Regions from separate parts of the Undibacterium sp. 5I2 genome, predicted to be linked through region 1. Evidence: predicted binding sites of a transcription regulator. Region 1 holds the regulator's gene; the other holds the start of a gene.
What was found. The regulator FliA, encoded in region 1, starts transcription of late flagellar genes. The targets are predictions, from matches to a motif close to CTAAAGTTTNNNNNNNNNNNGCCGNTA.

Region 1 (15,673 bases):
CGAATTTATTCGCACTCGTTACCTTCAAACCACCTTGCGCAGCGGTTGTGGCTGGCATACCGAAAATCTGCGGCGTGGCGAACGAGACGCTGCCCGATTTACTACCCGAAGTCGCCGAAGTTTTACCGGCCGTGGTTTTTTCGCTGAGATTAATCGTCAAGACATCGCCGACCATCCGCGCCTTAGCATCTTCGTATAAAGGCCGATACGAAGCAGTCTGAAAAATCGCTCCATTGACTTCGCGCAGCGGCTTGGCCGATTGCGCCGGCAAACTCATGGGCTGACGCACGATAGGCGTTGGCGTGACGGCGCAGGCGCTTAAGCCGGCGGCGCACAACAACATACAATAGACACTGTTTCTCATGGCGGCTCCTGTCACACTTTACATTTGCGATAAACGCGTCAACATCTGATCGGATGTGGTGATCGCTTTACTGTTCATTTCGTAGGCACGCTGGGTCTGTATCATATTCACCAGTTCGGAAGCGACATTCACGTTCGAGGTTTCGATGTAATTCTGCGCCAACGAACCGGCACCGTTGGTGCCCGGTGTATTCGTCGCTGGTGCGCCGGAAGCGGCGGTTTCGGCATACATATTCGCACCCAAGGCTTGCAAACCGGCCGGATTGATGAAAGTCGCCAGTTGCAAAGAGCCGACCTGTACTGGGTTCACCGAGCCGGGCTGGGTTACCGACACCGTACCATCGAGTCCGACGGTAATACTTTGCGCATTGGCCGGAATCGTGATCGCCGGTTGCACCACGAAGCCACTGGCCGTCACCAATTGCCCTTGATTATCACTTTGAAACGAGCCATCGCGCGTGTAACCGGTAGAACCGTCCGGCATCAGGACCGGGAAAAAACCGTCGCCCTGAATCGCCACGTCTTTGCTGTTACCGGTTTGCTGCAAATTACCCTGAGTAAAAATTCGTTCAGTCGCAACCGGCCGCACCCCGGTACCAAGTTGCAAACCCGATGGCAATTGTGTTTGCTGAGAGCTTTGGGCACCCGGTTGACGTAAAGTTTGGTATAACAAATCTTCGAATACGGCGCGCGAACCTTTGAAACCGGTGGTACTGACGTTGGCGAGATTATTCGAAATCACGTCCATCTGCGTTTGCTGCGCATCCAAACCTGTCTTGGCAATCCATAAGGAACGTATCATTTGTTTTCTCCCTTGACCCTTGACGGCCAATTATCAGTATTCAGTATGCACCAGTCGATCTCAACTCAAAGACAGGATCTGCGTGGCTTTTGTCGCGTTGTTCTCGGCATTCGTCATCAATTTCATTTGCATTTCAAAATTGCGACCGAGATTAATCATCGACACCATGCACTCCACCGCATTGACATTACTGCTCTCGAGCATGCTGCCAGCCACGCTGACCGTTGGATCGGCATCGGCGGTGCTGCCATCTTTGGTTTTAAACAAGCCGTCGTCGCCGCGCACGATATTCGATTCCGGTGGATTGACCAGTTTCAAACGCCCGACTACCTGTATGGAATTCGGTTGCGAACCGCTGGGGATGCTGGAAATCGTTCCATCCTTCCCTATCGTCACCCCCACCCCAGGTGGTATCGTGATCGGGCCACCTTCGCCCAACACATTCAAACCATCTTGGGTTTGTAAGACGCCGTTTTCATCGGTTTTCAAACTGCCGTTGCGCGTCAAGCCTTCCGAGCCATCGGGCTTTTCTACCGCCAACCAGCCGGAACCTTGAATCGCCACGTCGAGCTCGCGCCCGGTCAACTGCAAACTGCCGCCGGAAAAATCGGCCCCGACCGTGGCATCAACCACAAAGGCACGCGTCGGCAATTCACCACCAATCACTGGAACTGCGCGAAACGAATCGAGTTGCGCGCGAAAACCGGTGGTCGAGACGTTGGCAAGATTATGTGCCACCGTCGCCTGTTGTTCCAAAATATGACTGGCACCGGTCATGGCGGTATAGACTAAACGATCCACGGCAGTTTCCCTTCAATCAGCAAACCAGGCATTAACGCAGATTGACCAGCGTTTGCAGTACCTGATCCTGGGTTTTAATGGTTTGCGCATTAGCTTGATAAATACGCTGCGCGGTAATCATGTTGACCAATTCGCCGGTCAGATCGGTGTTGGAATCTTCGGTCGACGATGAGGTCAACACCCCGAGGCTGCCGGAATTCGGCGGGCCGGTCAGGGCTTGACCGGAAGCGGCGGTCTCGGCCCATTGATTGCCACCCAACGATTGCAAACCGTTAGGATCGGTAAACGATGCCAATACCACCTGACCGAGCACCTTGGTCTGACCATTGGTGTAACTGCCGACGATGGAGCCATCCTTGCCGGTATTGAACTTCGATAATTTTCCCGAAGCAAAACCATCCTGCTTCATGGTACTGACACTGAAGGTTGAACCAAACTGGGTGGTACTGGTGTAATCAAACTTGATCGCAATGGCGGCGGTATTGATAGGCGTCACCGCACCGGAAGAGACCGGCACGATCATCTTAAGTGCCTCTGGGCTGGTGGCCGAAAACGATGGCGTCGCGCTTTGCAAAGCACCGAGATTGTTGAAGGCCAGCTTGCCGATCGGGGTCGCCGCCGTGCCGGTCGGCGTCAGTGCGCCGGCGGCATCAAAGCGATTCCCATCAACGGTCGCGTAGACATTCCACTCTATCGTTCCGGCCGTGGCCGGCGGCGTGGTGACCGGATCAACGCGCACATAAAAGGTTTGCAGCACATGCGAGTTACCGAGACTATCATACACCGTGGTCGAGGTCGCATTATTATATGAAGTCGGGGTGGCCGGATCGAAAGCGATCGGCGTGATCACCGGCGGCGTCGTTACCGGCAATTGCGTGCCCGGGACGTTTTCGGTCGAATCAAGATTCATGATCGCATTCGTGACCTTGGTTTGCGCCGGCGCGATATCAGAGGTATTGATATTGATCGGCGCGGCCGCACCGGTCGAGAGCACGCCGTTGACGTCGGCCACATAGCCGGTCAGTTGCGAATTATTCGAATTAGTGATGTAGCCGTTTTTATCGAGTTGAAACTGACCATTGCGCGAATACGTGATCGCGCCATTGGTATTCATACGAAAAAAGCCATTGCCGTTGATCGCGATGTCGAGCGGGTTATTCGAAGAACTGATATTACCTTGTGTAAATTGCTGCGCCACATCCGCCACCCGCACACCGATACCGGCGGTGTTCGCGGCTGCACCACTGAGCGAATTGGCATAGACGTCGGCAAACTGCGTTTGCGCCTGTTTAAAACCGACTGTATTGGCATTGGCAATATTATTACCAATCACGTCGAGCTGCTTGGATGAGGCATTCAAGCCACTTAAACCTTGTTGGAAACCCATAATTTTTCTCCCTGAGATGAAAGCTCAAACCGGCACCGCAATGCGGGCCTCTATGTTTTAGTAAATTTGCACCACATCACTGACATTAATCGCGCCCATATTGCTGGCGAGATTCAATTTCACCCCCTGTGCGCTCGAAGAAACGCTAGCGACCATACCGAATTCCAAATTAGTTGGCGCGACAGTGACGCCGTTATTGGTGGCGCTGACATTGAAGGTATAGTTACCGTCGGGTGCCGTGGCACCGCTATCAGTTTTACCATCCCAGCTCATGCTGTTGGTACCTTGAGCCACCGCACCGAGGGCAATCATGCGCACCACTGCGCCGGAGGCATCAGTCACGGCCACCGAGGCATTGCTGACATTTTGTGGCATCGTCACGCCATACACGGCTTTACCGCTGGTCAAGTTGAGTGTATTCCCATGTGCCAGCACGCCATGACCGATCATATTGGCCGACTGTAAGTTTTGACTGGCTTGAAAGTTGCTGTTGAGGCTATTGACCGAGGCATTCAATTGATTGATCCCGGTCACCGTTGACAATTGCGCTAGCTGGCTAGTCACCTGGGCATTATCCATAGGATTCAAGGGATCTTGATTTTTCATCTGTGTGGTCAGCAAAGTCATGAATTGATTTTGTGCCGACTGCACCGACGTAGCGGTCGAGGTCTTGCCATTCATTGTGGTCAGCAAAGAGGAATCAACCGTATTCGTTTGTATCGTGGACATTCATTTCTCCTAAATGAGTCTTACTGACCCAGGGTGAGCGTTTTTAATAACATGGCTTTGGCCGAATTCATGGTCTCGACATTGTCTTGGTAGGAGCGCGAGGCCGATATCATATTGACCATTTCTTCAACAACATTCACATTCGGCATCGCGACATAGCCTTTTTCATCTGCCAGCGGATGCTTGGGGTCGTACATTAACTTGGGCGGCGTGGCATCTTCGACCACTTGGGAAACCTTGACCCCGGTCGAACTGGTACCTTCGACTGGCGTGGCACTGAACACCACTTGCTTGGCGCGATATGGCTGCCCGTTCGAGCTCGTCACGCTGTCGGCATTGGCCAGATTACTCGAGACCACATTCAGACGCTGTGCCTGAGCACTCATCGCCGAACCGGCTACATTAAAAACATTAAACAGCGACATGATGATTACCCCTGAATAGCCGCAAGCATATTGCGGATTTGCATATTTACCATGGTCAATGCCGCTTCGTAATGCACGCCGTTATCGGCAAACTGATTGCGTTCGACATCCATATCGACGGTGTTACCGTCGACATTGCCTTGCACCATATTGCGATATTGCGGTGTCATACCGGCCGCCGAGCCACTGGCATCGAGATGGGCCGCCGCGGTTTTATTGAGCCCGGCGCTGACCTGGCCATTGTTAGCTTGCAAGGCACCGCTCAAGACGGCTTTGAAGTCGATGTCACGCGCTTTGTAATTCGGCGTATCGGCGTTGGCGATATTCGATGCCAGCAATTGCTGGCGTTGACCACGAACCGACAAGGCGGTTTGTTGAAATCGAAATAAGTCATCCAGTTTAGTCACAATCCACCCCTCCGGTTCGGCCCTGCGGTTTTGTTACGGTTTTCCATCTGTTCCATAATAGGTCAAGCAACACGGCTTCAATTGCTCGATCAAGTAGGGAAAACCAGGCCTATTCGTCACTTCAAGCCGCGCCTCAAGGTTTAAGATGGGTGATCGACCAAGCTTGTGAAAGTCTATTATGTTCAATTACCCGGCAACGCTGCGCCGTTTGGCACTGCTCTGGCTGGCCAGTCTTGCCAGCACCACCATGGCAGCGAATAACATAGCCGAACAGCAAGATCATGAAAGCCTGCGCAATCTGGCTACTGACTACATGCAACAACTGGCCAAGTCGCAAGCCGGTTCAGCCACCATCAGCATCGGTGCGGTCGACCCACGTCTGAACTTGGCTGCATGCGATGCCCTCAGCGCATTTTTGCCAGCGGGCAGCAAAGCCTGGGGCAAGACCACGGTCGGCATACGCTGCGCTGGCCCGGTCGCATGGACGCTCTACTTGCGCGCGAATGTACAGATCACGGCCGACTACTATGTTGCATCCAGAACACTTACGCGCGGCCAAGTATTGACCGCCGATGACCTGAGTAAAATTCGGGGTGAAGTGTCGAACTTTGCCAGCGGCGTGGTCAGCAATCCCGAGCAAGCAATCGGCAAGGCGATCCAGTTCTCGTTAAGCTCAGGCAGCGTGCTGCGCCCCGATGCCTTGAAAAACCCACCGGTAGTGCAACAAGGGCAATCGGTACGGGTAGTCAGCAATGGAGCTGGTTTTCAAGTCACTACCGATGGCCAAGCTCTGAGTAATGCGGCCGAAGGCGAGATGGCGCGGGCCCGTACCAGCTCCGGTCTGACCCTGAGCGGCATCGCCAAAGCAGGTGGAATCATAGAAATCAGCAATTGAATGAAAATTTTTTGCCCTTAATATTAAAGTTTGAAATTACCCAGCCGATAACCGAATTGTAGATGTAGATAATTCCTATCCCAAAGGGTATCGCTGTGAAAATTGATGACACACTGAATAAGACGACGACACTGCCAGTCAGTCCGCCGCCTGTCCGTACCGATAAAGCGCCGGAACGAGTAGCTACTGCTCCGACGCCATCGATCAACGTACAGATTTCTCCGCTTTCCACCCAGTTGCAAGCAATGCAAAGCACTCAAGCGAGCAGCGCTGTATTTGCAAGCAAGAAAGTGGAGGAGATAAAATTAGCCATTTCAGAAGGTCGTTTTCAGGTCAACTCTGAAAAAGTTGCCGACGGCTTACTGGAATCCGTGAAAGATTTACTCAACGCCAGAAAACGTTAAATGACCAGTCCTAGTACGAATGACGCTGCAATTTTGCAGTGTTTGCAAGACGAATATGCCATGATGAGCGCGCTCTCCACCTTACTGAGCGGCGAACAAGCTGCCCTCGTGGGCGGCGATATTGAAGCGCTCAAGCGCAGCAGCGCAAACAAGGCGGAATTACTCAGCAGCATTTCAATATGGGAAAAAAAGCGTGTCGCGCTACTCAGCGCCGCCGCTTACAGCAATGATTTGGCAGGTATGCGCGCGTATTTGGCAGCCCATGCCGAGGCCAGCACGATTCAGTTGTGGGAAGACTTACTGTTGGTTTCGACCGAAGCCAAAGAAAAGAACCGCAGCAATGGCTTATTGATCAGCCGCCGCCTGTCGCAAAACCAGGCTGCACTCGGGGTCTTTCAACAAGGCGGCAGCGCCGGCTCCTTATACGGCCCGAATGGCCAATCCACCATCAAAGCACCAAGCGGCAAAGGCATGGTCGCCAGTTAAGCAGTATTCACGGGCTGCCGGACAGAGCACGACAGCGTGCTACCTGGCCGCAGCAGCCTCAAGCGGCACATCCACCACCGGATCAGGCAAGACCGCCAACACCGTGACACTGACGCGCCGATTGCGCGCACGCCCCTCGACCGTCTCATTACTGCCTAAAGGTAGTTTGGCACCCTGCCCGACGGCACTCACACGCATTTCATCGACGCCATTTTCGGTCAGCAAGCGCGCCACAGTACTGGCACGCACGGCCGAGAGCTCCCAATTAGAGGGGAAAATGGAATTACGTATCGGTAAGTTATCGGTATGACCTTCGACTTGAATCGCGTGGGTATCGATTTTCAATACACTGGCAATAGCGCTTAAGGCCGCAACCGAATCGGGACTCAGGCGCGCCTCACCGGTAGGGAATAATAAGCTGGCATTGATTTCTATGGTCACACCACGACTGGTTTGCGTGACCCTGACCTTACCCTCACGTACCAAGGGTTCGAGCGCGGCCATGATGTCGCGCGCCACACTGGTCATTTTTTCTCGTTCCTTGCGCAAACCCTCATTGGCACGTTGCTTAATCAAAGGCAATGGATCGAGTTTGAGCAGCGGATCGACCGCCGTTGTCGGCAAGGTGCCGACGGTCGGCGGCTTATTGCTGAACGCACCAGTCAATGAATTCGACAAGACCCGGTATTTTCCTTCATTGACAGAAGAAATGGCATACATGACAACAAAAAAAGCAAACAGCAAGGTAATGAAATCGGCATATGACACCAGCCAACGCTCATGGTTTTCCGGCTCTTCGTGAAATTTTCTGCGCGCCATATCGATTTACCTAGCGTCGGTAGTAAGCGACACGCTCTTCGACCACACGCGGGCTATCGCCGAGTGCAATGCTGTAAAAAATATCACACAGCATTTCGCGGCGGGTAATTTCTTTGGCGATAATTTCTTTGAGTTTATTACTGACAGGCAGAAATAATAAATTTGCCAATCCAACGCCGTAAATCGTCGCCACAAAGGCAACAGCGATACCGCCACCCAGGCGCGAAGGATCGCTCAGGTTTTCCATCACATGTATCAAACCCAGCACCGCCCCGAGTATGCCTATGGTGGGCGAATAACCACCGGCCGACTCCCAGATCTTGGCGGCTTGGCGTTGTTCCATTTCATACAGTGAAATATCCACCTCAAGTATATCTTTGAGGCGCACCGGATCGACGCCATCGATAACCAAGCGCAAACCTTTGCTGATGAAGGGGTCGCTCGATGCCGTCATGTAGCGCTCGAGACTGAGAAAGCCTTCGCGACGCGCCACCACGCTCCAGATCAAAGCATCTTGGACGTTTTTACGGCTATTGTCGGGCGGCTCAGAGAGCACCCAGCGGAACATGCGCACGCCCTGGCGGAATGTCGCCAAGCGGCTTTGCAACAGCACCGCCCCCAAGGTACCGAGCACGACGATCACGAAAGCGGCCGGCTGCACCAGCGAAGACAAGCGCCCGCCTTCCATCAATTGGCCGGCACCGATGCCGACCACTACCAGGATCAATCCTGCTAAGCTAGCCCAGTCCACGCCTTCTCCCTTAAAAACGCACGCATCCGCGCCACGGCCTGACTATGCAATTGCGATACCCGTGATTCGGAGACACCCATCACGACACCGATTTCTTTGAGATTCAATTCTTGCTCATAGTACAAGCCCATCAACAACTTCTCGCGCTCCGGCAAACTGTCAATGGCACCGATGACGGCATCACGAAAATCATCATTGAGCAAATCCTGCAAGGGATCGCCAGCGCTGTCTGAACTGTAGTGATCGAGAAAATGCTCTTTGGTGTCGGCATCATGAAAATCTTCGTAATACACCAATTGATGGCCACCGCTGTCACCGAGCAAGTCTTGGTATTCACCGAGTGTCATTTTGAGCGACTTGGCGACCTCCGTTTCGGTCGGCGGACGACCCATTTTCTGCTGCAAAACGTTCATTGCCGTTTCTATCTTGCGCATATTCTGTCTTACGCCGCGCGGCAACCAATCGGTGTTCCGTAATTCATCGAGCATGGCACCACGAATGCGCTGAACGGCATAGGTTTCAAACTGTGCGCCATGGGTATCTTCATAGCGATTGACCGCATCGAGCAAACCAATCATGCCAGCTTGTATCAGGTCATCGACCTCGACACTCGGAGGCAGGCGCGCCTTCAACTGGTAAGCGAGACGCTTAACCAGTGGCGCATGCTCCCTGAGGAGAAAATTTTTATCTGCTTTTCCGCTAGCGGTGTACATAGTAAATTAAATTCCGAGACCGACACCCAACTCAGGTAAGCCGTGCAAACACAAAGTAGAACGTGCCGTCGCGGCAAAACCACGGGCCAGTCGCGAAAACGCCAATGAGGCATGCGCTTTAGGGAAGGCATCGATCACCGATTGTCCCTGATGCGCCGCCTTCCTGACATCTTCATCGTCCGGTACATAACCGACAAAACGCAAGGGCACAGCCAAATAACGACTGGCCGCCTGCGCCATATTCGTAAAAATTAAATTCGCTTCGCGTTCCGATACCCCGGATACCAAGATACTGAAAGAGCGACGACCGAGACGACTGCTGATCCGCTTGATCAAGCCATATGCCGCCTTGATCGCCGCCGGATCGGCCGACACTTGCAAGATCACTTCACTGTCATCGAGTGAAGCGAGCGGAAACGCATCGTCGCTATCGATATCGGCATCGACCACCACCAAGTCATAGCGCTGCACTGCCATATCGAACACACTGGCCAAACGACGCGCCTGTGGCTCCGGCAAACTCGACAACTGCCAGGAATGGCGCGACAACATCGCCACTGACAAGCCGGCCGCGGCGATTTTAACTGCCTCGTGCATTGTACGCTGTTGTTTCGCGACATCCAATAAGCTCATGTCATTTTTGGCATTTAACCATGCACCGATACTGTTTCCTGACGAACGCGCATCAACCATCAAGATCTCACTTCCCTGACGTGCCAAAGAAACGCCGAGATTGACCATCATAGCGCTCTTATCCTCTTCCTCAAGCACCGACAAAAAACTCAGTACGCGCGGTTTCGGACCGGCGAGTAAACGACGCAAACCTTCTGCTTGATCGAAATTAGCCAAGAGACACCTCCCGCACCAAGCTTTGACCGGCGCGTGCCGCACCGGCTATGAGCAAAGGCAATTCTTCATCGAGATAGCGGAAGGCCGCCGTTTCGCGTTTGAGTTTAAAGGCGCGGTCGACCAAGTACTGCTTGTTGGCGACATGTAAATCTTCCGGAACGCGCTGACCGCTGGCCACATAATACAAAGTCAGTTTCTGACGAATCGCGATATCCAGTACCCCACCGATGGTGGCCGCCTCATCGAGCTTAGTCAAAATACAGCCAGCCAAACCACTGCCCTGATACGCCCGTACCACTTCACTGAGCGTTTCACCGGTCGAAGTCGCATTCAAACAGAGCAAGCGCTTGACTTCGGTATTGGCACCCGAGAGCATCGCCACCTGATCAGTCACCATTTTATCGCGCTGACTGACGCCGACCGTATCGATGAGTACCGTATGTTTATTCTTGAGCTCAGACAAGGCGATGCGCAAATCGCTTTCATCTTTCACCGCATGCACCATCACGCCCAAGATTTTTCCATAGATACGCAACTGCTCATAGCCACCGATACGATAGCCGTCGGTGGTGATGAGCGCCAATTGCGAAGGGCCGTGGCGCATCACGCAACGCGCTGCCAGTTTTGCCGTGGTGGTGGTTTTGCCTACACCAGTCGGGCCGACCAAGGCGTACACGCCGCCTTTTTCCAAAATTTCATTTTCATTGTCGATGGCCGACAAATTACGCGCCAAGATCGCTTTAACCCACTCTATTCCCGCTGCGGCAGTCTGATCATCGGGCAACTTGGCGACCAAAAAACGCGACAAACTGGCACTCAAGCCGGTCGCCAGCATTTCCTTCAGTACTTCAGACTTATGCGGTTGGCGTTGCTGGGTTTGACTCCAAGACAGCTCCGCCAACTGCGCCTCGAGCATGCTGCGCATCGAGCGAATTTCACTCATCATGTCGCTCATTTCGGAAGACTTGGGCGCGGCCGCCAGCACTGGTTCAGGCATGCGGATCGCGGCACGCACTGGCGCAGCATACGGCGGCGTGATGCGCGGCGTATCAGGAATGGCGTTGGGCGTGGGGCTTTTGGCGGCCGCTACGGTGCTGGCAGTCTGCGGTGTCAAAGCATGAATAGCGCTGTCATCAATGGCGAGAATTTCGACCTGACCGTCAACATTGCGGTTCGATAAAATCACCGCATCGGCACCTAAGGCCTCGCGCAACAGACGCAATGCTTCACGCGACGTATTGGCTGTAAATTTTTTGACGTTCATGATTGCCCTCCAACAAGGCTGGTAACTCTAATGGTTTTTGTTTCCGGTAATTCGGCGTGCGACAAGACTTTCAATTGCGGTAAAGTCCGGCGTAAAAATTTTGATAACAAGGCGCGCAAAGGTGCCGGCACCAACAACACCGGCGTCATGCCCAGTTGCTCTTGATGCTTGGCCGCGATTTCGGTCTGACTGGTTAAGGTATCGGCCAAGCCTGGCTCAAGCGCTGCACCATCATTGCCGCCGGCATTGAGTGCTTGCATGAGCAAGCGTTCCAAACGAGCGTCCAGCGTCATCACGGTCAACTCATTAGTCGCCGGGAAAATCTGCTGAACAATCGCACGACCGAGTGCAATCCGCACTTGCGCCGTCAATTCAGCGGCATCCTGAGTTTGCACGGCTTGTTCAGACAGGGTTTCGATAATCGTGCGCATGTCGCGGATATGTACGCCCTCGAGCAATAAATTTTGCAAAACTTTTTGCAATACCGATAAAGACAATAATTTCGGCACCAAATCTTCCACCATCTTCGGCATTTCTTTGGCCAAATGATCGAGTAATTGCTGTACCTCTTGACGACCAAGTAATTCCGCCGCATGAGTCGTGATCAAGTGATTCAAGTGCGTGGCAATCACGGTACCGGCATCGACCACGGTATAACCCATCGATTGGGCTTGTTCACGCATGCTGGAGTCGATCCACACGGCTGGCAAACCGAACGCTGGGTCGGTGGTTTCCGGACCAGGCAAAGGACCCGACACCATCCCCGGGTTAATCGCCAAAAACTGCCCGTTCATCGCTTCGCCGGAACCGACTTCGACGCCTTTCAAGGCGATCTTATAAGCCGAAGGTTTTAATTCAAGATTGTCGCGTATATGTACCGGTGGCGACAAGAAACCGACTTCTTGGGCGAACTTCTTGCGTATGCCTTTAATCCGACGCAGCAACTCGCCGCCCTGCGATTTATCCACCAGCGGAATGAGGCGATAACCGACTTCCAAGCCCAGCGTATCGACCGGCAGAATATCTTGCCAAGTAGCCTCTTCCATTTCCTGCGCCACCGGCGCCGGCGCATCGCTCTTGACCGGTTCCTGTGCCGCCGCGGTGGCTTTTTTCTGCACCAAATAGCCGGAACCACCCAACACCGCCGCCAACATAATGAAAGCCACATGCGGCATGCCCGGAATAATTCCCATGCCGCCGACGATGCCGGCGGTAATGAACATCACCTGTGGCTTGGCAAACAGCTGGCCGATCAATTGACCGCTGATATCCTGATCACTGGCCACGCGCGAGACGACGATACCGGCGGCGGTGGAAATGATCAAAGATGGAATCTGCGCCACCAAGCCATCACCGATGGCCAACAGCGTATAGTTTTTCAAGGCTTCGGCAAAATCGAGATCATGCTGCACCATCCCCACCACCAAGCCACCGACGATATTAATCACCGTCACCATGATGCCGGCGACGGCATCACCACGTACATATTTACTCGCACCATCCATGGCACCGTAGAACTCGGCTTCTTGCGAAACTTCGGTGCGGCGACGGCGTGCTTCTTGTTCGGCGATCAGGCCGGCGTTGAGATCGGCATCGATGGCCATTTGCTTACCCGGCATCGCATCGAGTGCAAAACGGGCACCAACTTCAGCGATACGGCCGGCACCTTTGGTCACAACAGTAAAATTAATAATCGTCAAAATCACAAACACCACGATACCAACCGTGTAATTTCCACCGATCAGGAAATGGCCGAACGCTTCAATCACTTTACCGGCCGCATCGGGACCGGTATGCCCTTCGGTCAGCACCACCCGGGTCGAGGCGACGTTGAGCGAGAGACGCAACATAGTACTCACCAACAAGACCGTCGGAAACACCATGAAATCAAGCGGCTTGACCGTGTACAAACTGGTCAGCAGCACGATGATGGCGATGGCGATATTGAAACTGAAAAACACGTCGAGAATGAAAGCTGGCAGCGGCAGCACCATCATCGCCAGCATTAAGATGATCAGCATCGGCGCAGCCAGCGCACGGCCGTTCAAGCCAGCCATCCACAGAGGTAATTTCAGACTGTTCATACGCTAACTCCTGATGCATTATTCGGGTCCAACTCAGCCGGCACATCCAATTTTTCCGGCAACTGCGGGCGCACGCCACCATGTTCACGATAGGTCCGCAACTGATACACATAGGCCAGCACTTCGGCTACTGCGGCGTACAAGGCTTCGGGGATTTGTTGACCCAGTTCGGTATGCTTGTACAAAGCACGCGCCAGCGGCGGTGCGGCCAGCAGCGGAATATTATTTTCTTTACCGATTTCACGAATTTTCGCCGCGATCTCATCAGCCCCTTTGGCCACCACTTTCGGTGCACCGTTACCACCTTCGGTATATTTCAAAGCCACCGCATAGTGGGTCGGGTTAGTGACGATCACATCGGCCGTCGGAATTTCCGCCATCATTCGACGCCGTGCCATTTCGCGCTGTTGTTGGCGAATTTTGGCTTTCATCTGCGGATTCCCGTTGGCTTCCTTGGCTTCCTCGATCATTTCCTGGCGCGTCATTTTCAGCTTGTCAGCGTAGTGCCACATCTGATACGGCGCATCGATGGCCGCAATCAGCACCAAAGCACCGACAATCGACATAAAACACACCAACAACATATGGCCGACGTGGCTGATACCGGCATGCAGAGATTCCAGCGGCAAACCGAAAATCGCCTGCTTCTGACCCATGATGACGATCCACGCGACGCTACCGACGATCAAAGTTTTAATCACTGCCTTAACCAATTCCACCCCAGCCCGTGACGAAACCATGTTCCCGAGACCGGAGATAGGATTCATACGACCGAAATTCGGTGCCAAAGCCTTGGCACTGAACAACCAGCCGCCAATCAGCACCGGCGAAGCCAGCGCCACAATCACCAGTACCCCAGCGACCGGCGCGAAGGCCAGTGCCACCTGAAACAGATTCATGCCGAGCTGACCGATGAGTAAATTGAAATCGTAGGCGCTCGAGCGATCAAACATCAAGCCAGCCGTCAGACTGCGGCTCAGCTCCCGCACCAAGCCATCACCAAGACTCCAAAAAGCCGCGCCGGCAGCCAGTAAAATGGTACAGGTCGACAACTCGCGCGAACGTGGCACATCCCCCTCTTCACGCGCCTGGTCAAGGCGCTTCTGGGAGGCCGGTTCGGTTTTTTCGAGATCGCTTTCTTCGGCCATTGCCGACTCCTGTCATTTCTGAAAAGCAATAAATGCTTTATTCACGCAAGTACACAGGCTTATTATTGACGGGGCAGAGAGAATTGGAAGCGCGGAATAGGCGAGTAAACACCCGCCTATTCAAATTAGTTTCGTATCGGAAACGTGGCCAGCAACAGAATCGGCGCATCCGCGCCGGCTCATTGCCAACTCATTGCCATCTATAGCGCCGCGCATACCAGTGTTTCATGGCTTGGGTCAGCAGCATGTAACAGAACAACAGCGCCAGCAACCAGGGCAAATACCCAGCTGGCAAAGCGACAAACTTGAAATAGCCGGCCAGCGCAGAAAATGGCAAAGCCAAACCACAAACCATCACCGCCGCTGTCATGCCGATCAAGGGCCAAGCGGCGCGACTCTGTATGAAAGGAATTTTACGCGTGCGTATCAAATGCACAATCAGCGTTTGTGACAGCAAACCTTCGACAAACCAAGCCGACTGGAACAGCGCCTGCTGATCGAGCGTATTGATATGAAACACATACCACAACAGCGCAAAGGTCAGCAGATCAAACAAAGAACTGACCGGACCGAAAAACACCATGAAGCGCCCGAGATCGGCCGGATTCCAGCGCTGCGGCTGGCGCAAGAACTCGGCATCGACATGATCGAAGGGAATCGCGACTTGAGAAATATCATAAAACAGGTTTTGCACCAGCAATTGCACCGGCAGCATAGGTAGAAACGGTAAAAAAGCGCTGGCGATGAGCACCGAAAACACATTCCCAAAATTCGAGCTCGCAGTCATCTTGATATATTTAAGCATATTGGCAAAGGTCTTGCGCCCCTCGATCACACCTTCATCGAGTACCATCAAACTCTTTTCCAGCAAAATGATATCGGCCGCTTCTTTGGCAATATCGACCGCGGTATCGACCGAAATACCGATATCAGCCGCATGCAGGGCCGCCGCATCATTGATACCGTCGCCCATAAACCCAACCACGTGCCCATGCTCGTGCAAGACGCGCACGATGCGCTCCTTATCCAGCGGACTGAGCTTGGCAAACACCGTCGTCGCCTGTGCCAGCGGCAGCAATTCGGCATCGCTGAGACCGGCGATATCGCTGCCTAACTGCATACCCTCGACTTCCAGTCCGACTTCGCGACAAATTTTCGCCGTCACCAGCGCATTATCACCGGTCAGTATCTTCACCGTGATGCCGTTGGCGCGCAAAGCCTTCAAAGCCGGCGCGGTCGATTCCTTGGGCGGATCGAGAAAGGCCAGATAGCCGAGCAGCACCAAGTCAGACTCATCGGCGACACCATACGTGGCCTGTGTTACGGCAAACTGACGCCGTGCCACC
Region 2 (15,673 bases), on a different contig from region 1:
AGTCGCCGCTACCATTCCAGCTGCCGCGGCCGCGCCATCGGCAGCAGAAAATCTGCTGACCAGTTTCGCCGCCAGCTTGCAAAACTCGGGCAGCGAACTCGAAACCTATGGCCATCGCTTCAGCCGCGCCGCCAAAACCGGTAACTGGGATGATTACAGCAAGGGTCTGCGACAGCTGAGCGAACGCATCAGCGCGCCCCCTGCTGCTGCGTTCGCTCTCAGTAGTACAGCACTTGCCAGTAGCGCGACGCCACCACTGAACACGATTTCCTTGGTCGATGAAGCGGTCGACCCCTGCCGCAAGTTGCTGCAAGATTTACTCTATCGTACCCTGACGCTGGCACTGTTCTCACTGCTCAAACCCACCCCCAGCTTGGCCAGCGAAGCGGAAGCGCTGGGCGTGGAAGTGAAGCAGGCCGAGACTGAAGGCGCACTCAACCAAGTCGCAGTCCGCTTGAAGCATTTATGCTTTCAAATTGAACTGCAAAGCGGCGACAGCGCAGAACAACAAGAATTACTGCTACGCCTGTTCGATCTCTTGCTCACCAATATTCATGATTTGCTCGACAATGACAACTGGCTGCGTGGTCAAATCGACGTGGTGCGGCATCTGATCGCCGGACCGATCGACCATCGCGCGCTACAGGACGCCACGCGCAGCCTGAAAGAAGTGATTTATAAGCAAGCGACTCTGAAGACCAGTATCGCTGCCTCCAAAACGTCGGTCAAGAACATGATGACGGCGTTTATCGACCGTCTCGATGCGATGGTCGTGAGCACCGATGTCTATCAACATAAGATGGATGACTACGCAGTCGAAATCGGCAGCGCCACCAATGCTGGCCAAGTCGCTGGCATCATCAGCAATATTCTCAATGAGACCCGGACGGTACGCAGTGAAACGATCCGTTCACGCGACATCATCGTGGCAGCGCAAAAAGAAGTCACGGATGCGGAAGAGAAGATCAAGAATTTGGAGAGCAAGCTCGCGCACATGAGTGAACTGGTACGCGAAGATCAACTGACCGGCAGCCTGAACCGGCGCGGTATGGATGATATTTATGAGCGCGAAGCCGATCGCGCCGATCGGCGCGGCACGCCGCTGTGCGTGGCCATGCTCGATCTCGATAACTTCAAAAAGCTCAATGACCAACACGGCCATGCGGCCGGCGATGAGGCTCTGGTACATTTGGTCCGCATCGTCAAACAAACGCTGCGCTCGATCGATGTGATCGCGCGCTATGGTGGCGAAGAGTTTGTCATCATCATGCCGGAAACCGAAATCGACGAAGCCGCGCTGGCAATGACACGGGTACAGCGCGAATTGACGACGCATTTCTTCAGCACCGATGCACAGCGCTTGTTCATCACTTTTTCTGCCGGAGTAGCCTTGCGCGCAGCCGGCGAAACCCAGGAAGCGCTGATCAAACGAGCGGACAAAGCCATGTATGCGGCCAAAAGTGCCGGTAAAAATCGGGTGATGCAGGCGAGCTGATTCAGCGCCGGAAAATATCGGCCAAGATATCGCGTTCGTTGGGCTTGCACGTCAAGCCGCCATCCGCCGCTTGAAATACCAGGCAATTGCCGGGTGTGTCGTGATTAATCACGCTCACACCTTGGGCGATCACGCTGCCGGGTTTCACATCGCAACGACCGATGATGGCGGTATTCGGATACATCACCACACCCCGGCCCAGTACCGGTGCCACCCCATGGTTTTTACCAACCGTGGAATTTTGATACAGCACCAGGTAATCGGCGTAGCTGGCTTTAGCCAGCACGATGCCGACGGTATGCCCGATGAAAAAGATGGACGGCAGTTCGACTTCATAAAAACAATCGATGCCGTTCAAGGCTTTATTCAGATAAAACAGCTTGGTGCAGACAATTTTCTCTGCACGATTACGCCAGATGGTATTGGAGAGGAAATACAGAAACATCGCATACTGGGTTGAATGCAGATAGTCGAATTGATTTTCCGGCCACAAGCGCACCGCATTAATACAACTATGCAGGCGTTCCAAGGCTTGATCGAGGTCGGCCTCTAACAGTGCCGGCAAGTTTTCCTGTTCATCTGGAAAGAATGCATGCAATTGACGCAGCACATACTGCAATAAGCCAGCCCTACCCAAGCTCAATACCTTCATGCGCTCGCCTCATAAATCATATAGACCAAGCTTGGTTCGACCTCACTCAGGCTCGGGTCTTCATGCCAGGCTATGCCATCAGCAACGAACTCTTTGCGCAAACAAATACGTTTAGTTTCTTGAAACCCCACTTTGCGATAAAAATCCAGTGCGCTGTTATCTGAGCGCACGCGCACAGCGATCGTCTGTATGCCCAATTGATCGCGCACCCATGCCAAGCTGGTTTGCAGCGCCAGCTTCATCAAGCCCGGTGGCGAGTCGCCGCCGCTGACGATGGCATCGGCTTCGCCATAGCCGCTGGCCCAATCGATGAAAGCGATACCGACATGACCCAGCCTTGTACCATGCAAATCTTCCAGCATGAACAGGATTTTGCTATCATTGTCATGCACATACTCAGTCAACCAATCGGCCGTGCGTTCCGGGTGCGCGTGAAATTCCGTCAAAAATGAGGTGACGTATTTGTTGCGCCACTCGCTGAGCAATTGCAGGTCGATGGGGTCGAGCTGGCCCGCTGCCGTCGGAATCACCCTTAAATAGCCGCTCACCGGCCGGCCCACAGGAATGGCCAGTCCGACTCGGCCGGAACCGGCGGCGCGCTTCAGCGCTTGTAATAGAGTCTTTCCATTTGCAAGGGTACCGGACATGCTTAAGCCCTTTCAAAAAAGCGATGAATTTGACGAGCCACTTCCTCTACCGTCGCCATCGCCATTTTGGAATGCAAGGGCAAGGATAAAATTTCCGCACCGACTGCATCCGTTACCGACAAGTCACCGGCTTTGCAATTCTTCCAGAGCGAAAACAGATGGCCTGGCTGCCAATGGATACCGGTGTCGACGCCGTTTTCTTTAAGAAACGCACGTAAATCATCGCGTTGTTGTTGCGGTACCCGGATGTAATACAGAAAAGGATTGACCTCGGCAAAATCAGTTTTCGGTACGCGAACCAGCGGCAAATCGGCCAATAGCTGATTGTAGTGGCGCGAAGCATCGCGACGAGATTGCGTGATCACATCCAATTTACTCAATTGTGCCAGTCCTATGGCAGCATGCATATTGAGCATGTGATAACGGAAACCGACCCGTTCCACATCAAAAGTCCAGGCTCTTTGGTTTTGATACATGACCGAGGAAGGCTGCTGCATGCCTAACAGCCGCAATTCGTGGACATACGCCAGTTCTTCTTTGGTTCTGACGATAATGGTTCCGCCATCGAGACAAGTGATGGTTTTCACCGGATCATGACTGAACACACAGATATCAGAAAAACTGCCTACCGGCTTGCCTTTATACGAGGAGCCGAAGGAATGGGCGGCATCATGAATGACGCGTAACTGATGTTTTTCGGCGAAGGCAGCAATCGCATCATGATTCGAAATAATGCAATCGTAATCCATGACGATAATGACCTTGGTCTTAGGCGTAATTAACTGTTCCGCCTTGACTAAATCAAGTTCCAGCGTGTTGTCATCACAATCGCAAAAAACTAGCTCAGCCTGCACCCAGCCTACTGCCTGAAAATCAGCCGAACAATTAAATGAAGCAACGATGACTTCGTCGCCTTTTTCCACGCCGGCAATCAGCAAAGCAATATGCAAAGCCGCCGTACCGGTACTGACTGCGGCAACATAGCGATCCTCAGTCTGTATAATTTTTTGCACTTGCTGCTCAAATTCGGCCACATAGCTGCCCATGCCCAGCCAACCCATTTCGAGAGATTTTCTGCTGGCATCGATTTCTTCTTGCTCGATGAGCGGTTTAAAGACTGGTATCATTTTTCCATCCTTCACAGAGATTAGCTGAGCTTAAGTTGATGTATTGCCGGTATGGCGATAAAGAATTGTGCCGGAACTTGTAAAACAGTTTCTAATTCACGCATGATCTCGAGGTGTAAATTCCACGGCAAAATCATAATGACATCAGGACGATGGCGTTGCATATGCTCGACGCCAACTATCGGTATTCTGCTGCCAGGTAAGTATTTCCCCTGCTTGTGCGGATTGATATCAACCACATACGGCAGTAAATCGGCTTTCACTCCGGCGAAATTGAGCAGTGTATTGCCTTTGGCTGCAGCTCCATACGCGGCAATCTTCAAACCCTTGCGGCGGCAATCGAGTAAAAATTCGAGCAAGGCAAATTTGGCTGTTTCTGCCGCCGCTTGGGCATGGCGATAAAATGCCACGTCCAACATGCCTGCGGCCACTTCGCGCGCCAGCATCTGCCCAACCCCAGCCGTGATCGCGCGCGTTCCACTATCGCAGCGCTGCGCCAACACGCGCAAGCTGCCGCCATGGGTAGGCCATTCCTGCACATCGAAGACTTGCAAGCCCTGTGCGGCAAAAATTCGCTGCACCGCATGAAACGACAGATAGGAATAATGTTCGTGATACGCCGTATCAAACTGGTTTTGCTGCACCATATTCAATAAATGCGGGAATTCCACGCTGAGCACGCCGTGCGGCTTTAATAACTGTGCAAATGCTGCAACAAAGTCATTGATATCCGGCACATGGGCCAAGACATTGTTGGCCACCAGTAAATCGACTGCCCGCCCCTGCTCCAGCAATTCCTGCGCCAATGCCGAGCCAAAAAATTGCTCGTAAATAGTCAAGCCCTTGGCGCTGGCGGCACTCGCCGTGCTGTGCGTGGGTTCAACCCCATAACAAGGAATGCCGGCCGCTTTTACATATTGCAACAGGTAGCCATCATTGGCGGCGATTTCCGCCACCATGCTGCCGCCATCGAGACCGAGTTGACTGATCATGTCGCTGACAAAACGCTGCGCATGGGCCAGCCAGCCCGAGGAGCAAGAACTGAAATAGGCATAATCGGCATCGAACAGATTTTCTCTACCGGTGAAATCTTCTGTTTGCGCCAACCAACACGAGGTGCAAATCATGATTTTCAAGGGCAACCAGGTTTCCGCGCGCGGCAAATCACTCTCACGCAGATAAGCGTTCGATGGCGGCGCGCTGCCGAGGTCGAGAAAAACCTGTTCGAGTGGCGCGGCGCAATGGCGGCATTTCATAATTGAATTCCTGAAAAAGTCGTATCAATAAAAGCACTATGACGGTCGCGCTCAGAGTGTTGCGTCACCGGCAAAGGCCAAGTGATCGCCAGCGCCGGGTCGAACGCGTGCAGGCCGAATTCGCTCTCAGCAACATACTGATGGCTATGGCAGTACAGCATTTCCACCTCATCCGTGAGGGTTTGAAAGCCATGCGCAAAACCGGCCGGTATCAAGTAAGAACAAGCTTGTTCCGCCACCAAATGCACGGCATGCCAGTGCAAAAATGTCGCTGAGCCAGCGCGTAAATCGACCGCCACATCCCACACTGCGCCACGCAAACAGGTAATCAATTTTGCTTCGCCGTGTGGCGGCAATTGCAAATGCAGACCGCGCACGCTGCCGCACTCACGCGTAAAAGTATGATTGACTTGGGCCAGCGGTGCCGACCAGCCGAACAGCGCCAATTCGTCTTGGCAAAACAAGCGTTGCAAGCTGCCGCGCACATCGCCGAGCACGCTTCTTTGTATCAGATGCAAGCCTTGCAAAGGTGTTTCTATCAGTTCAAACCTCGCTGTCATGGCTCAGGCCTTTCCTGTTGGCGCATTGGTGGCAGGTGCCAGATAAGCGGCCAGATCAGCCGCACACAAATCCTCGGCCGTTTGGCCAGCCGCGAAATCGCGATACCAATGCATGCTGCGGGTCACCGCTTGTTCCAAGCTCCAGCGCGGAATAATGCCTAATTCACGGCGCGCCTTGCCCGCGTCGAGTGCCAAGTAGCCGGCTTCATGCGGGCCACTCAACGCCTCGGCAAACTCGGTGCGGCCACTGCCATAGGCGTGCTGCGCCAGTTGTATCACCTGACGCACGCTGGCCGCCCCGTCCGGGCCGATATTCCAGGCTGTGGCGTAGGATGCTTGATGCGGTAAGCGTTCGGCCAAACATAAATACGCCGACAGCGGTTCGAGCACATGCTGCCATGGGCGCACGGCATCAGGGCGACGAATCTGCAAACAATCACCTTGCTGCCAGGCGCGGATTGCATCGGGTAATAAGCGATCAGCCGACCAATCGCCGCCGCCGATGACATTCCCCGCACGGGCGACTGCCAGCGGCACGCCCATGGCATCAAAAAATGCCGCACGATAGCTGGCGATCAGCAATTCTGACGCGGCCTTGCTGGCACTGTAAGGATCATGGCCGCCAAGTTCTGCATTTTCCGCGTAAGGCTGTGGCGATTCGAGATTTTTATAGACTTTATCCGTGGTGATACACAGCACGGCCTCGAGCGAACTGAGCGTGCGCAAGGCTTCGAGCAGGTGCGCCGTCCCCATCACATTGGTGTGGTAAGTCGCAATCGGATCAGCATAGGCGGCGCGCACCAAGGCTTGCGCCGCGAGGTGGAACACGGTTTGCGGCGCGAACGCTTGCACCGCTGGTTTCAGCGCTGCGGCGTCGCGGATATCGATCACACGGCTGTGCATCTGCTCAGCCAGCCCTAAGGCCTGAAATAAATTCGGCTTTGTGGCGGGCGCTAAGGCGATACCGAGCACCTCGGCACCCATACTGTGTAACCAGAACGCCAACCATGCGCCTTTGAAACCGGTATGACCTGTCAACAAGACACGCCGACCACGCCAGTACGCCGGATCAGGCTGAGGCGACGGTAAAGTTACCAAATTTTCCATGGCGCTTTCCCGGAAGCCCACAATTCTTCGAGTAGATTTTTTTCCCGCAAGGTATCCATCGGTTGCCAATAGCCACTGTGTTCGTAAGCCATTAACTGCTGTTGGGTGGCTAAGCGATTGAGCGGTTCCAATTCCCAACTCTGGCTATCATCATCGATCAAATCGAGTACCGAGGGTGACAACACAAAATAACCGCCATTGATCCAACCACCATCACCGCGCGGCTTTTCAGTAAATCCTGCCACCCTGTCAGCATCACGTTCGAGCGCACCATATCGCCCAGGCGGCAAAACGGCCGTGACCGTGGCGGCTTTTCCATGCTGTTTATGAAAGGCAATCGAGGCAGCGATATCGACGTTCGACACCCCATCGCCATAGGTAAAGCAAAACGCTTCTTCATTTTCTATATACCGCGCCACGCGCTTCAAACGGCCGCCCGTCATGGTGTCGTCGCCGGTATCGACCAGCGTCACCTTCCACGGTTCGGCATGCCGTTCATGTACTTCCATGCGGTTATTCTGCATATCAAAAGTGACATCGGACATGTGCAGGAAGTAATTGGCAAAATACTCCTTGATCACGTAACCCTTGTAACCGCAGCAAATCACGAATTCATTGACTCCATGGGCAGAATACGATTTCATGATATGCCAAAGAATAGGATAACCGCCGATTTCTATCATCGGCTTCGGGCGCAGCGAGGTTTCTTCGGAAATCCGGGTACCGAGACCGCCGGCCAGTATCACGGCTTTCATGCATTATCCTTTTGGCAATAGATTTGCCACATTTGGCGATAGGCTTTTTCGACCGAACGGGCAAAGCCAACTTCATCCATCAGTGGCGAGCCTTGTATTTCACGGCGCAAATTTTTCCTCAAATGTATCAAGGCTTCGGTGTCGTGCGCCAAGGTCAAGACCTTTTCGGCATACTCCATTTCGGTTTCGGCGATCCATTCGCGATGACCGGCTGCAGCCAGCACACTCGAACCGATACGACCGACGGTAGGCCGATTCGCCAAACTCACGAAAGGCACCCCCATATACAGCGATTCGATCAAGGTGGTGCCGGAATTATGTGGAAAGCAATCCAAACTGATGTCGATCTTACTCAGAGGTATCCGCGACGGACTGTCATAACCGACCTCAAGACGATCGCGCGCAATACCGAGATCGACAAAGCGCTGGGCCATGGCATCTTGATTCGGCTTATCTTTGAAGTCACCGCTGTTGATCACCAAGCGCGAATTCGGCATGGCATCAAGGATCGCCGCCCACACGGCAATGAGCTTATGGTTGATGCGATTAGCACGCGACAGACTGCCGAAGGTAATGATGCCGTCTTGTAAAAATGGCGAATCGGTCGCGAATTCTTCTTGAAAATCCGGTCGATAGGCGAACGCGGGGCCATCGAGTCGCCATAATTTTTCTGAAAACAGATGGTCACAATCATCGGTGACGCCTTGGCTGTCGGTTAAATAGTAATCGACGGCAGTCAGACCGGTGGTATAGCCGAAATCGAGCCAATGTAAGGAGACGGGTGCCGGCTTGCGCGCAAAAACACCGAGCCGGTTATCGGTGGAATGGCCGGAAATATCGATCAAGATATCGATGCCATCGCTCTTAATCAGCTCAACGATGGCTTCATCGCTCATGCCACGGGTGTCGCGCCAATGATCGACACTGGCCTGGTAGCGTTCGGTAACATGATCTTCGTAAGGCGGGTCGGAATAGGCAAACACTTCCACTACGGCGCTGTCATGCTGTTCGAGCAAAGGTAAAAGGAAGTAACGGCAAACTTGATTACAAAATGCCTGAGACAGATAGCCGACTTTCAAGCGCTTGCCTGGGTTTTTCTCATTATTCAATACCGTCCATGCGGAGCGGAACGGTACCCCGAAGCGTATTTCAAAATCTTGATAGGCGCTGTATATCACTTCAGCAGATAGATCGGCATGACAATTCAAGGTAAACAATAGTGAGCTGAATACTTTGCGCGCAAAATCCGATTGCGGATCTTTTTCCAGCTTCAAAGCCTGCATATACGCTTCAATCGCCGCATCCAATTGATGCGCTTTTTGCAATGTATTGCCGTAGGCAGACCATAATTCCGCATCGTCTTTGCTATGGGTAAACGCCACTTGCGCCAAATCCAAGGCGGCACCGACCTGACCGACGCGAGCAAAGGTATTAATCAGGGCCGCATAAGGCTTGATGTAAGCCGGATTAAGCTCTATCGAGCGCAGATGATGGGTAGTTGCTTCTTCGAAGCGCTGCAGATCAACATACACCCCTGCCAAATTGCTGTGAATATAATAACTGTTCGAATCGATCGCGATCGCGCGCAGGTAACTGTATATCGCCTCTTGTTTACGCTCTACCCCATTGAGCGCATTGCCCAGATTATTATGCGCATTCGCCAATGAGGGTTCATACAACACAGCACGTTCAAGGTAGGGAATGGCGGCGGCAAACTTGTGCAGACCATTTAAGGCGGCACCGGCGTTGTTGCACATCCGGGCATTAGTTGGCAGCAACACCAAGGATTTCTCGGCAGCGGCCAAGGCGACCTGGAATTTCTCCTGCTGTATAAAAGAGATCGCCAGGTAATCCCAGGCATAGGCATCTTTGGGGCACTGTGCGCTCAACCACAGACTGCCCTGCTCCATGAGCTCGAATTGAAGAGTGCTCAAGCAGACATCAAGAAAATCATAAAATTCGCGCGCATCTTGGCTGCGTATCTGTACACTCGACATGGCGCTGCGCAAATAGGTAAAGGCCAAACTACAATCCTGCCGCTTCAAGGCGATTTTCGCCAATAAGTAATTGGCTTCGGCATGCAGCGGGAATTTCCCGATCAGTTGCCGACAGGCCAATTCAGCCTCAGGCAAGGCATTGGCCTTGAATAATTTTTTCGCTTCGCCGATGCTGGCCAGCTTCAATTTTCCTGCTTTCATCATTTCCTCAAGGAAAAAGTACGTGTTTCTTGATTTTGCTCTTTTTGCTCTTATACCTTGCTTCACTCACACTCGCAGTTTATCGGGCAAACGCCAGTTTCATCCGCCGATCAGAGGGTGGAAACGTGCTCAGCTTAGCTTAAAGAATGTCTAGCAAGCACTATTGCGTGGCGATTCCCAGTAATTTCTGAGGAAATGTTTCCTTTTAACACTACCCGCCGATCTTCACTGGCTTGCCAGAGACTAATTTATTAAATTAAAGACAATCATTTTCTTCGAAAAAAGCCTATCTATTACTGCAATTAAAAGAAAATTAGCCCTAAAGAATTTAAAAAACCTGCCGTTGAGCGGAAGCTTTATTAAAACTTGAGTCAAAAATAAATTATTTATTTACAGCAATAAGTTAAACATTTGACGAACCCGTCCGTTACCAATTTCAACGGCGGTCGTGAAGCAACAGGAAATAAGACCAAAGTTCAGACGGACTAGCCAATCGGCATAACTTAGGTAAGGAGAATCACCATGGCCTCATATATCAATACCAACATCGCTTCGATGACTGCGCAGAATAATCTGACTAAATCGCAATCATCGTTAGCCACAGCCATGCAACGCCTGTCTTCCGGCTTGCGTATCAACAGCGCCAAAGATGACGCTGCTGGTTTGGCGATCTCACAACGTATGACTTCGCAACTGAATGGCCAGAATCAAGCGGCCCGTAATGCGAACGACGGTATCTCTTTAGCGCAAACCGCTGAGGGCGATTTGTCGCAAATCTCTACTAACTTGCAACGTATTCGTGACTTGGCCGTGCAAGCATCCAATGGTACCAACAGTGCTTCCGATCGCGCCGCTCTCAATAATGAATCGCATCAGTTGATCTCTGAGATCAACCGCGTTGCCAGCACATCGAACTTCAATGGCGTGAACTTGCTTGACGGCAGCTTCTCCAACCAATCGTTCCAAGTCGGTGCCAATGGCTCTGCCAATGATCAAATCACCATCGGTGCGATTTCCAGCGCCAAATCGAGCTCGCTCGGCGTCGGTTCGACTTCCGGTTACTCGTCTACCGTGTCCGGCAGCAGCTCCACCAACAATGCAATCGGTGCCGGTGATCTGGTCATCAATGGTGCCAATATCGGTGCCAGCTCGGCCGACGGCGTATCATATAAAGATGCTGCCGCCAGTGCGATCGCCAAAGCAGCGGCCATCAATGCTTCGACCGGTACAACTGGTGTCGTGGCTACGGCACAAGCGACCACCATCAGCGGTACCGCAGCGACCACAAAAACAGCGATCGCCGCTGGCGACATCAAGATCAATGGCGTCGATATCGGTGCAATTTCTTCCGGCTCCAGCGTCGTTTCACGCGGTTCGCAAGTCAGCGCAGCGATCAATGCAAAAACTTCGCAAACTGGTGTTACAGCAACTTTCGACACGACCACGGGTGCCGTTTCCTTGGCCGCGTCCGATGGTCGCAATATCACAGTTGAACGCGCAGCGACTGCCGGCGCACTCGACACCAATACTGGTTTGACTACCGATGGCGCTTCTGCTGCTGCTGCCTACACCTCAACCACAACTGGTCAAGTCAATTTGTCTTCGACTGCTGCCGCTGGTATCGTCATTGATAACGGTTCCGGTGCAGCCGTAACTGGTACAGCAGCCGTTGCCGGTAGTGGTGGTGGCGTCAGCTCCGGTGGTATCAAAATCAATGGCGTCGATATCGGTGCAGTTTCCTCTGCTTCGACCTCGCAAGTCGCTGGTCAAAACATTGCCGACGCAGTCAATGCCGTAGCGAGCAAATCTGGTGTAACTGCCAGCGCCGACTCAGCCGGCCTGGTCACTTTGAAATCGACCACCGGTGCTGCATTCACAACCGTCATTACTGGCGCTGCCGCAACGGCCTCAGGCTTGACCGCCGGTACGACCAGCGCAGGTGCCGGTACCGGTGCCACAGCCGCCGGTATCGCAACGGGTAAAGCAACACAAACCACGACAGCCGGTGCCGGGGTCTCTTCACTCGACCTGACCACGGCAGCCGGTGCAACGTCCGCTTTGGCAACAATCGATGCAGCGATTCAATCGGTGAATACCTCGCGCGCTTCGCTCGGTGCTTACCAAAATCGTTTCACTTCGGCTGTTACCAGCCTGCAAACTTCGCAAGAGAATTTGGCTTCTTCCCGTAGCCGTATTCAAGATGCTGACTTTGCATCGGAAACTGCCAACATGACACGTGCCCAAGTATTGCAACAAGCTGGTACGGCAATCTTGGCGCAAGCTAACTCGGCACCAAGTGGTGTTCTTGCTCTGCTGCGTTAATTCTTGATTAACGTCTTGACGTAGCCTATTCCCCCGTTCAAGTTTTGAACGGGGGAATCTAATTTGAAGGAAATGATCATGGACATACTCGCGACTGGCAGCAGCCTTCCCTCGGGACAATTGATCAGCAGTAAAAATATCGATAAAGAAACCGCGCCCCCAGCGGCGGCGACTTTCACTACAGCCAACACCAGCGCCAGCGCAAGTAACACCGTCGCGCCTGCCGCCGAGAAAAAAACCGACCCGGCCCAGCTCAAGCAAGCCGTCAAAGAAATCAATCAAGCATTGCAAAGTCATAATCAAGAGGTGCGTTTTTCCATCGATGCCGACAGCAAGCGCGTGATTGTCAAAGTGGTCGATGAAAAAACTAATCAAGTGCTGCGGCAAATGCCGAGTCAAGAAGCGCTTGAAATTTCCAAATCTTTGGATAAATTACAGGGTTTACTGATCAAGCAACAGGCGTAATTGCGCCCAGGCGCTAATATAGAGGGCAAATACCCCTCTGACGAAGCAATTGAATCGTGCAGTGGTTTGATACAGTATCGCTTAACAAAGGAGAATTATTGTGGCAATACAATCCACCGGCATCGGTTCTGGCCTCGACGTCACTGGCATCGTCAGCAAGCTCATGCAGCTCGAAAGCGCACCGCTGACGACGATACAAAAAAAACAGACCAGCTACAATGCCGACTTGACCGCTTACGGTACGCTCAGCAGTGCGGTCAGCTCGTTTCAGAGTTCGCTCACGGCCCTGGCTAATTCCTCCACGTTTAAAAACCTGACGGCTACTTCGGGCGACTCCAGCGTTGCCTCGGCCACCACTACCAGCGTTGCCTCAGCCGGCAGCTACAGCCTGGCCGTCACACAGCTAGCGCAAGCACAATCGATTTCCAGTGCCGGTCAGGTGTCCTCGTCGAATGCGATAGGCAGCGGCACCAGCACCACCATCAGCTTTCAATTTGGGGCGATTACCGGCGGCACGGCAACCGGCGGCGTATATACCGGCTCGACGTTTACTCAAGATGCCAGCAATGCCACCGGCACGATTACCATAGATAGCACGAATAATTCTTTGCAAGGCATACGCGACGCCATCAATACGGCCGCCTTGGGCGTGTCCGCCTCGATCGTCGGTGATGGCAGTGCCACACCGTATCACTTGGTACTGGCCTCTTCGACCACGGGTGCCAACTCGAGCATGAAGATCAGCGCTTCCAGTACTGGCGACGCGGCCGTGCAAGCCTTATTCAATTATGATCCGGGCAGCACCCAGAATTTCACCGAAATCACCTCGGCCCAGAGTGCCAAGCTGACCATCAATGGCATCGCCATCACCAGCGCGACCAACAGCGTGAGCAGTTCGGTGCAAGGGATGAGTTTCAATGTCGCAAAAGTCGGCAGCACCACCATTACTGTGGCGGCCAATAAAACCGCGGTGCAATCGGGGATTACCGCGATGATCACCGCGTATAACAACCTCACTACGGTCATCGGCCAACTCACCTCCTACAATGCCACCACCAAGACCGGCGGCGCGCTGCTGGGTGACCCGACTACCCGCACCATACAAAACCAGTTGCGTACCACTCTGGGTACGGCGGTCAATGGTACCGGCGGCGGCTTTACCAGCTTGGCGCAGATTGGTATCACGTTTCAAAAAGATGGCACGCTGGCAGCCGACTCGACCAAGCTGACGACGGCACTCAATAGTAATTTCGGCGATATCGGTGGTTTATTCGCCTCCATGGGTAAGTCGAACGATAGCCTGAGCACTCTGGTCGGCTCGAGCTCGGCCACCCAGGCTGGCAATTATGCGGTTAATATCACGCAGATTGCCACTCAGGGGCTGATGGTTGGCAACACCAATCTCAACAGCGCCTCGACCACGATTGCTGCCGGTACCACGATCGGCGTAACGCTCGATGGTGTGACGGCCAACGTCAGCTTACCGGCCGGCAGTTACAACGCCACCCAGTTCGCGACAATGCTGCAATCTTCGATTAATGGCAGCTCCGGTTTTTCCAGCGGTGGCTTATCGGTCGTGGCCTCGATCGACACCAATGGCTTTCTTAATTTGCAATCGGCCAGCTTTGGCAGCACCTCGAGTATCAACTTGGCCAATAGCAGCGGCACCTTGATTTCGGCCTTCAGCGGCACGGTTTCCGGCGGCACCAACGGCAAAAATGTCGCCGGCTCTTTTAACGGCGTATCCGCCACCGGCAAGGGGCAAATTCTGACCGGATCGGGCGGTTCGGCTTCGGAAGGCTTGCAACTGCTGATCAATGGCGGATCAACTGGCAGCCGTGGTTCGGTGAATTTTTCTCAGGGTTACGCGTATCAACTCAATAACCTTACCAGCAGCATCTTGAGCTCGACCGGCACCATCGCCAGCGCCACCAAGGGCATTAACAGCTCACTCACGCAACTGACCACACAAACGACCAATCTCAATGCGCGCTTGGCATTGACGCAGGCACGTCTGATGGCGCAGTACAGCGCACTTGACACGATCATATCGAGTGCGCAGGCGACCACGAGCTTTTTGACACAGCAAATCGGCGTGTTGAACGGCACGACCAGCAAATAGACACAAATAGTCATGAACTTTATCACCCAGCAAAGGACCCACTATGTTTGGCTCAGCTAAATTAAACGGCGCGAACGCTTACGCTCGCGTCAGCGAAGAAACCGGGGTGAGCTCGGCCAATCCGCACAAGCTCATCGTCATGCTGTATGACGGTGCCATTGTTGCGATCGGCAATGCGATCAATCAGATGCGCAAGAAAGAAATCGCCGCCAAAGGCAAATCGATCTCGCATGCGATTTCCATCATCGACAACGGTTTGCGCGCCAGCTTAGACAAACAAGCCGGCGGTGACATCGCCATTAATCTCGATGCGCTGTATGAATACATGAGCACACAATTATTTTTAGCCAATGCAAAAAATGATGAAAGCTTGCTCGCCGAGGTGCAAACCTTGTTACGCGATTTGAAAACCACTTGGGAAGCGATTGCGCCGGCTGCGCCGATAGTGGCTCAAAGCGCCCAGGTCATGCCGAATTTCGATCCTTTACAACCCCGCGCAGTGCACGTCTTTGAGGCATAACCGACTATGGAAAGCTTAGAAATCATCACGCTGTATGAACATATCGCCGTCATTACCGACCAAATGTTGCATGCTGCTCGTGAGCGCGACTGGGAATTACTGACGCGCTTGGAATCTGATTGCAGCAGTAAAGTGCAGACGATACGCGATGGCGAGTCGGGCGGCTTTCTTTCGCCGGAACAGAAGGAAAGAAAAATTCGCGTGATAAAGAAAATTCTCGCGCATGACAAGGAAATTCGCGACATTACTGAGCCGTGGATGGAAGAATTGTCCAACTTGATCAATACTTCGCGTACTTCGCATAAGTTAAATCATGCGTATGGTGCCGGACACGGTGTCTGAGCAGCCATGGCATGATTGAGGGTCTCGACAGTGCGGCGCGGACGCCGCTGGCAAGCGTCGCCGGTGCCAGCAAAAGCGTGGTACTGCTCGGACCGGCTGAGGCGC

Region 2: QN359_RS11430 (flagellin) is a predicted target of FliA. The motif match lies at 10,201-10,227, and genes of this name have one in related genera.

Annotation. Positions count from the first base shown of each region.
Region 1 covers NZ_JASJVS010000002.1:31,484-47,156, reverse strand. The annotation lists gene QN359_RS01135 (flagellar basal body L-ring protein FlgH) at 1-364, opposite strand, end outside; gene flgG (flagellar basal-body rod protein FlgG) at 383-1,165, opposite strand; gene flgF (flagellar basal-body rod protein FlgF) at 1,226-1,966, opposite strand; gene flgE (flagellar hook protein FlgE) at 1,998-3,353, opposite strand; gene QN359_RS01115 (flagellar hook assembly protein FlgD) at 3,411-4,082, opposite strand; gene flgC (flagellar basal body rod protein FlgC) at 4,103-4,507, opposite strand; gene flgB (flagellar basal body rod protein FlgB) at 4,513-4,917, opposite strand; gene flgA (flagellar basal body P-ring formation chaperone FlgA) at 5,093-5,809, shown strand; gene flgM (flagellar biosynthesis anti-sigma factor FlgM) at 5,905-6,213, shown strand; gene QN359_RS01090 (flagellar protein FlgN) at 6,214-6,699, shown strand; gene motD (flagellar motor protein MotD) at 6,739-7,518, opposite strand; gene QN359_RS01080 (flagellar motor protein) at 7,529-8,269, opposite strand; gene QN359_RS01075 (RNA polymerase sigma factor FliA) at 8,251-8,982, opposite strand; gene QN359_RS01070 (antiactivator of flagellar biosynthesis FleN protein) at 8,989-9,831, opposite strand; gene flhF (flagellar biosynthesis protein FlhF) at 9,824-11,095, opposite strand; gene flhA (flagellar biosynthesis protein FlhA) at 11,092-13,179, opposite strand; gene flhB (flagellar biosynthesis protein FlhB) at 13,176-14,327, opposite strand; gene mgtA (magnesium-translocating P-type ATPase) at 14,518-15,673, opposite strand, start outside.
Region 2 covers NZ_JASJVS010000028.1:19,959-35,631, reverse strand. The annotation lists gene QN359_RS11475 (GGDEF domain-containing protein) at 1-1,495, shown strand, start outside; gene QN359_RS11470 (hypothetical protein) at 1,497-2,147, opposite strand; gene QN359_RS11465 (GNAT family protein) at 2,144-2,794, opposite strand; gene QN359_RS11460 (DegT/DnrJ/EryC1/StrS family aminotransferase) at 2,797-3,921, opposite strand; gene QN359_RS11455 (class I SAM-dependent methyltransferase) at 3,942-5,177, opposite strand; gene QN359_RS11450 (dTDP-4-dehydrorhamnose 3,5-epimerase family protein) at 5,174-5,737, opposite strand; gene rfbG (CDP-glucose 4,6-dehydratase) at 5,741-6,844, opposite strand; gene rfbF (glucose-1-phosphate cytidylyltransferase) at 6,829-7,599, opposite strand; gene QN359_RS11435 (tetratricopeptide repeat protein) at 7,596-9,797, opposite strand; gene QN359_RS11430 (flagellin) at 10,320-12,119, shown strand; gene QN359_RS11425 (flagellar protein FlaG) at 12,198-12,584, shown strand; gene fliD (flagellar filament capping protein FliD) at 12,685-14,706, shown strand; gene fliS (flagellar export chaperone FliS) at 14,750-15,226, shown strand; gene QN359_RS11410 (flagellar protein FliT) at 15,233-15,568, shown strand; gene QN359_RS11405 (flagellar hook-length control protein FliK) at 15,580-15,673, shown strand, end outside.